Regions from separate parts of the Burkholderia sp. BCC1972 genome, predicted to be linked through region 2. Evidence: predicted binding sites of a transcription regulator. Region 2 holds the regulator's gene; the other holds the start of a gene.

Region 1 (3,930 bases), on a different contig from region 2:
TCATCGTCGGCCAGGCCGCGCTCGAATCGGGCTGGGGCAAGCGCGAGATCCGCGCGTCCGACGGCTCGACCAGCTACAACGTGTTCGGCATCAAGGCGAACAAGGGCTGGACGGGCCGCACGGTATCGGCGCTGACGACCGAATACGTGAACGGCACGCCGCGCCGCGTGGTCGCCAAGTTCCGCGCGTACGACTCGTACGAGCACGCGATGACCGACTACGCGAACCTGCTGAAGAACAACCCGCGCTACTCGGGCGTGCTCAGCGCGAGCCGCAGCGTCGAAGGCTTCGCGCACGGGATGCAGAAGGCTGGCTACGCGACCGACCCGAATTACGCGAAAAAGCTGATCTCGATCATGCAGCAGATCGGCTGACGGCCAGCGCCCGCTTCGCTGAAGACGGGCGCCCGCCGCCATCCGTTTCCCCCCTCAGGACCGCGCCCGGCAGCCCGCCGCGCGCGGTTTCAACGTTTGCGCGAAAAAATTCGCCAATTCGATCTAAACTTTCGGTCAGCACTGCCGCTAAGTGTGAGAGACCTGCGACCGGGCCCGTGATCTGGCCCGGTTTTACTGCGCACCGGTTGCCCGGGCGCCCATGACAAGAAAGACCGGCTAGCCATGAATATCGAAACGTCGACGGACCCCAGCCTGGATGCAGGCCACTCCGGGCCCGACTATGCCCGCCGCAATCCGCTGGAAATCGGCGTGCAGCTGCGCAACCTCGTGAATCGCGGCGATTTCCTGACCGTCCAGTATCCGGGCGGCCAGCTCGTCACGCGCCTGCTCGAGGTCGATGTCGGCGCGCGGACGTTCACGTTCGACTGGGGTGCGCTGTCCGAGCAGAACGCCGGCATCCTCGGCGCGTCGCACTGCACGTTCGCGGCCTCGCCGGAGGGCGTGCGCGTCGAATTCACCACGGGTACGCCGCGCGAGACGCGCTACGAGGGGCTGCCCGCGTTCGTCGCCGATTTCCCCGACGTGCTGGTCTGCATCCAGCGCCGTGAATATTTCCGCGTCGATGCGCCGATCGTCGATCCGTTCCTGTGCCGCGGCAAGCTGCCGGACGGCGAGAGCTTCCTGTTCGAGGTGCACAACCTGTCGCTCGGCGGCGTGGGGCTGCGCACGGCCGACGAACGCGTCGAGGCGCTCGAGGTCGGCACGCTGCTGCCGGACGTCGAGCTCGAGCTGACCGGTCACGGCAAGCTGTCGCTCGACCTGCAGCTCGTGTCGCAGCGCTCGACGCAGATGCCGAACGGGTCGCGGCGCTACCAGCTCGGGTTCCGCTACATGTCGCTGCCGGGCAGCGCGGAAAACACGCTGCAGCGGCTGATCACGCAGCTCGAGATGAAGCGCCGCTCGCTCGCGCGGGCCTGACGCGCCCGCGGCCGCCGGCCTGGCCCGGCGCGCCCCGCGACCCTCCGCCGGCGCCACCTGCCGGACGGCTCGGCCCGCGCCGCGCATTCGCGCGTCGCGCGTGCATTTTTTCCTCAATTTTTCCCATCGGCGGCCGTTATACCGGGAGTCACGCAACCCGGCGGCCGCAGCGCGGCCGGCTCATCAGGATCGCGCATGTCCAACACACTCATGAACCTCGGCGTCAGCGGCCTGAATGCCGCGCTCTGGGGCCTCACGACGACCGGCAACAACATCAGCAACGCCGCGACGCCCGGCTATTCGGTCGAGCGGCCGGTCTATGCCGAAACGAGCGGCCAGTACACGGGCAGCGGTTACATGCCGCAGGGCGTGAGCACCGTCACCGTGCAGCGCCAGTACAGCCAGTACCTGAGCGACCAGCTGAACACCGCGCAGACGCAGGGCGGCGCGCTGTCGACGTGGTACACGCTCGTCGCGCAGCTGAACAACTACATCGGCAGCCCGACGGCGGGGATCTCGACCGGGATCACGAGCTACTTCACCGGGCTGCAGAACGTCGCGAACAACGCGTCCGACCCGTCGGTGCGCCAGACCGCGATCAGCAACGCGCAGACGCTGGCCAACCAGATCAACGCGGCCGGCCAGCAGTACGACGCGCTGCGCCAGAGCGTGAACACGCAGCTCACCAGCACCGTGTCGCAGATCAACACGTACACCACGCAGATCGCGAAGCTGAACCAGCAGATCGCGGCGGCGAGCAGCCAGGGGCAGCCGCCGAACCAGCTGATGGACCAGCGCGACCTCGCGGTGTCGAACCTGTCGGGCCTCGCCGGCATCCAGGTCGTGCGCAACGACAGCGGCTACAGCGTGTTCCTGTCGGGCGGCCAGCCGCTCGTCGTCGCCGACAAGAGCTACCAGCTCGCGGCCGTCACGTCGCCGTCGGATCCGAGCGAGCTGACCGTCGTGTCGCAGGGGATCGCCGGCGCGAACCCGCAGGGGCCGAACCAGGCGCTGCCCGATTCGTCGCTGTCGGGCGGCACGCTCGGCGGCCTGCTCGCGTTCCGCAGCCAGACGCTCGATCCCGCGCAGGCCCAGCTCGGCGCGATCGCGACCAGCTTCGCCGCGCAGGTCAACGCGCAGAACGCGCTCGGCATCGACCTGTCGGGCAACAAGGGCGGCAACCTGTTCACGACGCCGTCGCCGACCGTGTACTCGAACCAGGGCAACACCGGCAACGCATCGCTGTCCGTGTCGTTCGCGAACGCGTCGCAGCCGACGACGGGCGACTACACGCTGTCCTACGACGGCACCAACTACACGCTGGCCGACCGCGCGAGCGGTGCGGTGGTCGACCAGAAGGCGGGGCCGATGCCGGTCTCGCTCGGCGGGCTGAATTTCTCGACCCCGTCCGGCTCGATGAACGCCGGCGACAAGTTCACCGTGCTGCCGACGCGCGGCGTGCTGAACGGCTTCGGCCTCGCGACGACGAGCGCGTCGGCGATCGCGGCCGCGTCGCCGGCCGTCACGTCGGCGGCGGGCACCAACACCGGCACGGGCAAGATCACGCTGGCCGGCGTGACCGCGGGCTACCAGGTGCCGACGACCAAGCTGACCTACGACGCGACGGCGAAGACGCTGACGGGCTTCCCGGCCGGCACCACGGTGACGGTCGGCACCACGCCGCCGACGTCGGTCACGATCGGCAGCCCGACGGACACCGTCCCGTACGACCCGGCGGCCGGCGCGACGATGACGATGTCGGGGACGGCCGCGGGCGCGCTCAACGGCGTGAGCATCACGCTGACCGGCGCACCGGCGACCGGCGACTCGTTCACGATCGGGCCGTACGCGGGCGGCACCAGCGACGGCTCCAACGCGCTCGCGCTGTCGAAGCTGGTCAACGCGAAGGCGCTCGGCAACGGCACGGCGACGCTCACGGGCGCGTACGCGAGCTACGTGAACGGCATCGGCAATACGACGACCCAGCTGAAATCGTCGAGCGCCGCGCAGACCGGGCTGGTCGGCCAGATCACCCAGGCGCAGCAGTCGGTGTCGGGCGTGAACCAGAACGAGGAAGCGGCCAACCTGATGCAGTACCAGCAGCTTTACCAGGCGAACGCGAAGGTGATCCAGACGGCGGCGACGCTGTTCCAGACCGTGCTCGGCCTGTTCAACTGACCGGATTCGAGGAATAGAGGCGATGCGGATTTCCAGCACCCAGTTCTTCCAGCTGAACGTTTCACAAATGAACGACCAGCAGGCCCAGCTCGCGCAGCTGTATCAGCAGATCTCGAGCGGCGTGAGCCTGCAGACGGCGGCCGACAACCCGGCCGGCGCGGCGCAGGCCGTGCAGCTGTCGATGACGTCGGCGACGCTGTCGCAGTACGCGACCAACCAGAACGCGGCGCTCGCGTCGCTGCAGGCCGAGGACCAGACGCTGCAGAGCGTCAGCGGCGTGCTGACGAGCGCGCAGTCGCTGCTCGTGCGCGCCGGCGACGGCTCGCTGTCCGACAGCAACCGCTCGGCGCTCGCAACGCAGCTGCAGGGCTACCGCGAC
Region 2 (3,930 bases):
GACCTGCGGCTTGATGTTTTCCCACTGGTACTGGCGCGTCGACGCAACGTCGATTTCCGAATCGAAGTGGCCGATGTTGCAGACGATCGCGTTGTGGCGCATCGCCTTCATGTGATCGTGGTTGATCACGTGGTAGTTGCCGGTGGCCGTCACGAAGATGTCGGCCTTGTCGGCCGCGTATTCCATCGTCACGACGCGGTAGCCTTCCATCGCCGCCTGCAGTGCGCAGATCGGATCGATTTCGGTGACCCACACGGTCGCGCCAAGGCCGCGCAGCGACTGCGCGCAGCCCTTGCCCACGTCGCCGTAGCCCGCGACGACCGCGACCTTGCCCGCGATCATCACGTCGGTCGCGCGCTTGATGCCGTCGACCAGCGATTCACGGCAGCCGTACAGGTTGTCGAACTTCGACTTCGTGACCGAATCGTTCACGTTGAACGCCGGGAACGGCAGGCGGCCGTCCTTTTCCATCTGGTACAGGCGGTGCACGCCGGTCGTGGTTTCTTCGGTCACGCCCTTGATGTGCGCGAGGCGCTTCGAGTACCAGGTCGCGTCGATGTCGAGGTGCTTCGCGATCGACTTGTACAGCGCGACTTCTTCCTCGTTGGTCGGCTTCGCGATCACCGAACGGTCCTTCTCGGCCTTCGCGCCGAGGATCAGCAGCAGCGTGGCATCGCCGCCGTCGTCCAGGATCATGTTCGCGAATTCGCCGTTCGGCCATTCGAAGATGCGGTGCGAGAATTCCCAGTACTCGTCGAGCGACTCGCCCTTGAACGCGAACACCGGCGTGCCGGCTTCGACGATCGCTGCCGCAGCGTGGTCCTGCGTCGAGAAGATGTTGCACGACGCCCAACGGACGTCCGCGCCGAGCGCCTTCAGCGTCTCGATCAGCACGCCCGTCTGGATCGTCATGTGCAGCGAACCGGCAATGCGCGCGCCCTTCAGCGGCTGCTGTGCCTTGTATTCGTCGCGGATCTGCACGAGGCCCGGCATTTCGGTCTCGGCGATGTTGAGTTCCTTGCGGCCCCAGCCGGCCAGCGCCATGTCGGCGACGACGTAATCGTGGGAAGCCTTGGAATCGATAATGGCGTTCATCACGCCCTCCTTTCTAAAAAGTTTCTAGATTGGTGACGTGAGCGCCGTTCAGGAAGCGGGGCCGGCGCGACGGTCGCGAAATGCGTGCCGCACGGCTGCTTGGTGAAGCCTTCCGAGCCTGGCGGACAGGGATGTCCGTCGCAACGCTCCTCGGAAAACGGAGGGGATTGTAGCAAATCGGCGCGCAAAATGCGCGAGCACGATACCCGCGCGCGGCGTCGGCGCGCGTGGCCGCCCTGAAAGGGTCAGGACTCCGCGCCGACCCAGGCCTGTTCGCGCAGCCGCGCGCGCAGGCGCGCGACGGCCTGGCTGTGCAGCTGGCACACGCGCGACTCGCTCACCTCGAGCACCGCGCCGATCTCGCGCAGATTCAGACCCCGTTCGTAATAGAGCGACATCAGCAGCTTCTCGCGCTCCGGCAGCCGCTCGATCGCCTCGACGAGCGCCTCGCGCAGGTGCTCGTCGAGCAGCGCGGACAGCGGATCGGCGTGATCGACGCGATAGCGGTCGAGAAACGGCTCGTCGTCGGCCGCACGGTCGAAATCCTCGTAGTAGATGAGCTGGCTGCCGTGCAGGTCCTGCAGCATCCCCTGGTATTCGTCGAGCGGCATCTTCAGGTGCTCGGCGATCTCGGTCTCGCTCGCCGAGCGGCCGAGATGCTGCTCGACCTGGTGCACCGCGTGCTCGACCTCGCGCGACGTCTTGCGCATGCTGCGCGGCAGCCAGTCGTTGCTGCGCAGCTCGTCGAGCATCGCGCCGCGGATGCGCTGCGTCGCGTAGGTCTCGAACTGCGCGCCCTGGTCTTCCTTGTAGCGACCGGCCGCGTCCATCAGGCCGATCATGCCGGCCTGGATCAGGTCGTCGAGATCGACGCTCGCCGGCATCTTCGCGACGAGCTGCAGACCGAGGCGGCGCACCAGCGGCGCATATTGCGCGAGCACGTCGGCCTGGGACATCTTTCCTTGAGCGTTGTACATCATGGCTCTCTCCTTGCGGTGGCGCTCACGCGGCGTGTGCCGCGCCCGCCTCGTACGACGGTTTGCCGCCCGCGTGGACCGCGCGCCCCGCACCCGAACGCGGGCGCATCGGCCAGTACAGCAGGTCGGCGGCAATCTGCCGGTAATCGCGCGCGGCCGGCGACGACGGGAACGCGTCGACCACCGCATGCGTCAGTTCGCGCGCATGCTCGACGAGCGGATCGGCGCTCACGCAGCCCGCGTCGGCGATCGACACGGTCAGGTAGCGGCTCGCGACGCCCGCGAGGTTGTCGAACGCCGTCTTCGCGTCCGCGTGGCTGCCGACGTGATTGGTCAGCACGCGGAACTGCGCGAACGCGTGCGCGAAATGCAGCCGCTTCATGCACGCGTACGCCTCGGTGATCGCCTGCGCGGCGACGCGCGTGACGACCAGCACGTCGTGCGCCTCGCGTGCGAGCGCCGAGAACGCGCCGTCGGCGCCGAGCTGCGCGTCGACCAGCACGATGTCGGCCGGGCCGTCGATGAAATCGCTCAGCTGCGCGTCGCCGTAGCCGGCGCGCGCGAGCCGCGCGGCCGCGCACAGGCCGAAGCCGGCGGCCACCCGCGTGCGTTCGCCGTCGCGCAGCCACGCGCCCGCCAGCGTCGCGCTGGCCGAATGCACGTCGGCGCGCTCGTCGACGACGAGCACGTCCTTGCCGAGCGACGCAAGCGCCGTGGCCAGGTTCACGACGGTGGACGTGCAGCCGACACCCGCCGGCCCGCCCGTCACCGCGACGATGCGCGACGCGCGCCCGGCCAGCAGGCGCCGCAGCCCTTCAGCCTGGTCGATGATCCGTTTATCCAAATCGCACCTCGTGCAGCTCGGCGGTGGAACGTGCGGTCAGTGCGGAAAGCAGCGTCGGCATGTCCTCGTCTTGCGGCACGAAGGGGGAGCCGTCGCGCGGCACACAGAACGCGCTCTTCAGCAGGAATTTGGTCGAGGCGACGTACAGGTTCTCCGGCACCTTCTGGCCGGTCGACACGTAGTGGACCGGCAGCTTGTAGCGGATCACCGTGTCGAGCACGCCGCCGAGGTGAGTCGCCTCGTCGAGCTTCGTGAGGATGCAGCCGGCGAGGTCAGGGTGCTCGCCCGCGCTGCGATACGCCTGCACGACTTCGTTGAGCGTGTCGCCGTGGCTCGTCGCGTTGAGCAGCAGCAGGCGCTGCACCGGCGCGTTCGCGCCGTGCAGCATCGCGATCTGGTCGGACACCGCGCGGTCGCGCTGGCTCATGCCGATCGTGTCGATCAGCACGATGTGCTTGTTGCGCAGCTCGGACAGCGCGAGCGCGAGATCGCCCGCATCCTTCACCGCGTGCACCGGCACGCCGAGGATCTTGCCGAAGATGCGCAGCTGCTCGTGGCCGCCGATCCGGTAGCTGTCGGTGGTCAGCAGCGCGACCTTGCTCGCGCCGAAGCGCATCACGCAGCGCGCCGCCAGCTTCGCGGTGGTCGTCGTCTTGCCGACGCCCGTCGGCCCCATCAGCGCGAACACGCCGCCGCGCTCCATCAGCGCATCCTCGCTGTCGAGCACGGGCAGGTTCGACGCGAGCACCGACTGCGCCCATTCGGCAGCCTGTTCGAAGGTCTGCGCGCCGTCGCCGGACGGCAGGTTGTCGACCAGCATCCGCACGAGTTGCGCGGAGAAACCGGCCGCGAACAGGTGCTTCGTCAGCGCGCCGTGCACGGCGCTGCGACGCTGGCGGTCGTGCCACTTCAGGCTGTCGAACTGCTCTTCCATCATGCCGCGCAGTTCGCCGAGCTCCTGCATCACCGTGTCGTTGACGATCCGCTCGATGCGCGACTTCACCGCATCGGCCA

Evidence for each region. The regulator FliA, encoded in region 2, starts transcription of late flagellar genes. The targets are predictions, from matches to a motif close to CTAAAGTTTNNNNNNNNNNNGCCGNTA.
Region 1: flgK (flagellar hook-associated protein FlgK) is a predicted target of FliA. The motif match lies at 1,486-1,512, and genes of this name have one in related genera.

What each region holds. Positions count from the first base shown of each region.
Region 1 covers NZ_CAJPGH010000013.1:189,474-193,403, forward strand. The annotation lists gene flgJ (flagellar assembly peptidoglycan hydrolase FlgJ) at 1-374, shown strand, start outside; gene U5798_RS20130 (flagellar brake protein) at 618-1,373, shown strand; gene flgK (flagellar hook-associated protein FlgK) at 1,569-3,551, shown strand; gene flgL (flagellar hook-associated protein FlgL) at 3,574-3,930, shown strand, end outside.
Region 2 covers NZ_CAJPGH010000006.1:70,794-74,723, forward strand. The annotation lists gene ahcY (adenosylhomocysteinase) at 1-1,095, opposite strand, end outside; S-adenosyl-L-homocysteine riboswitch at 1,128-1,253, opposite strand; gene U5798_RS11610 (RNA polymerase sigma factor FliA) at 1,341-2,075, opposite strand; gene U5798_RS11615 (MinD/ParA family protein) at 2,098-2,916, opposite strand; gene flhF (flagellar biosynthesis protein FlhF) at 2,909-3,930, opposite strand, start outside.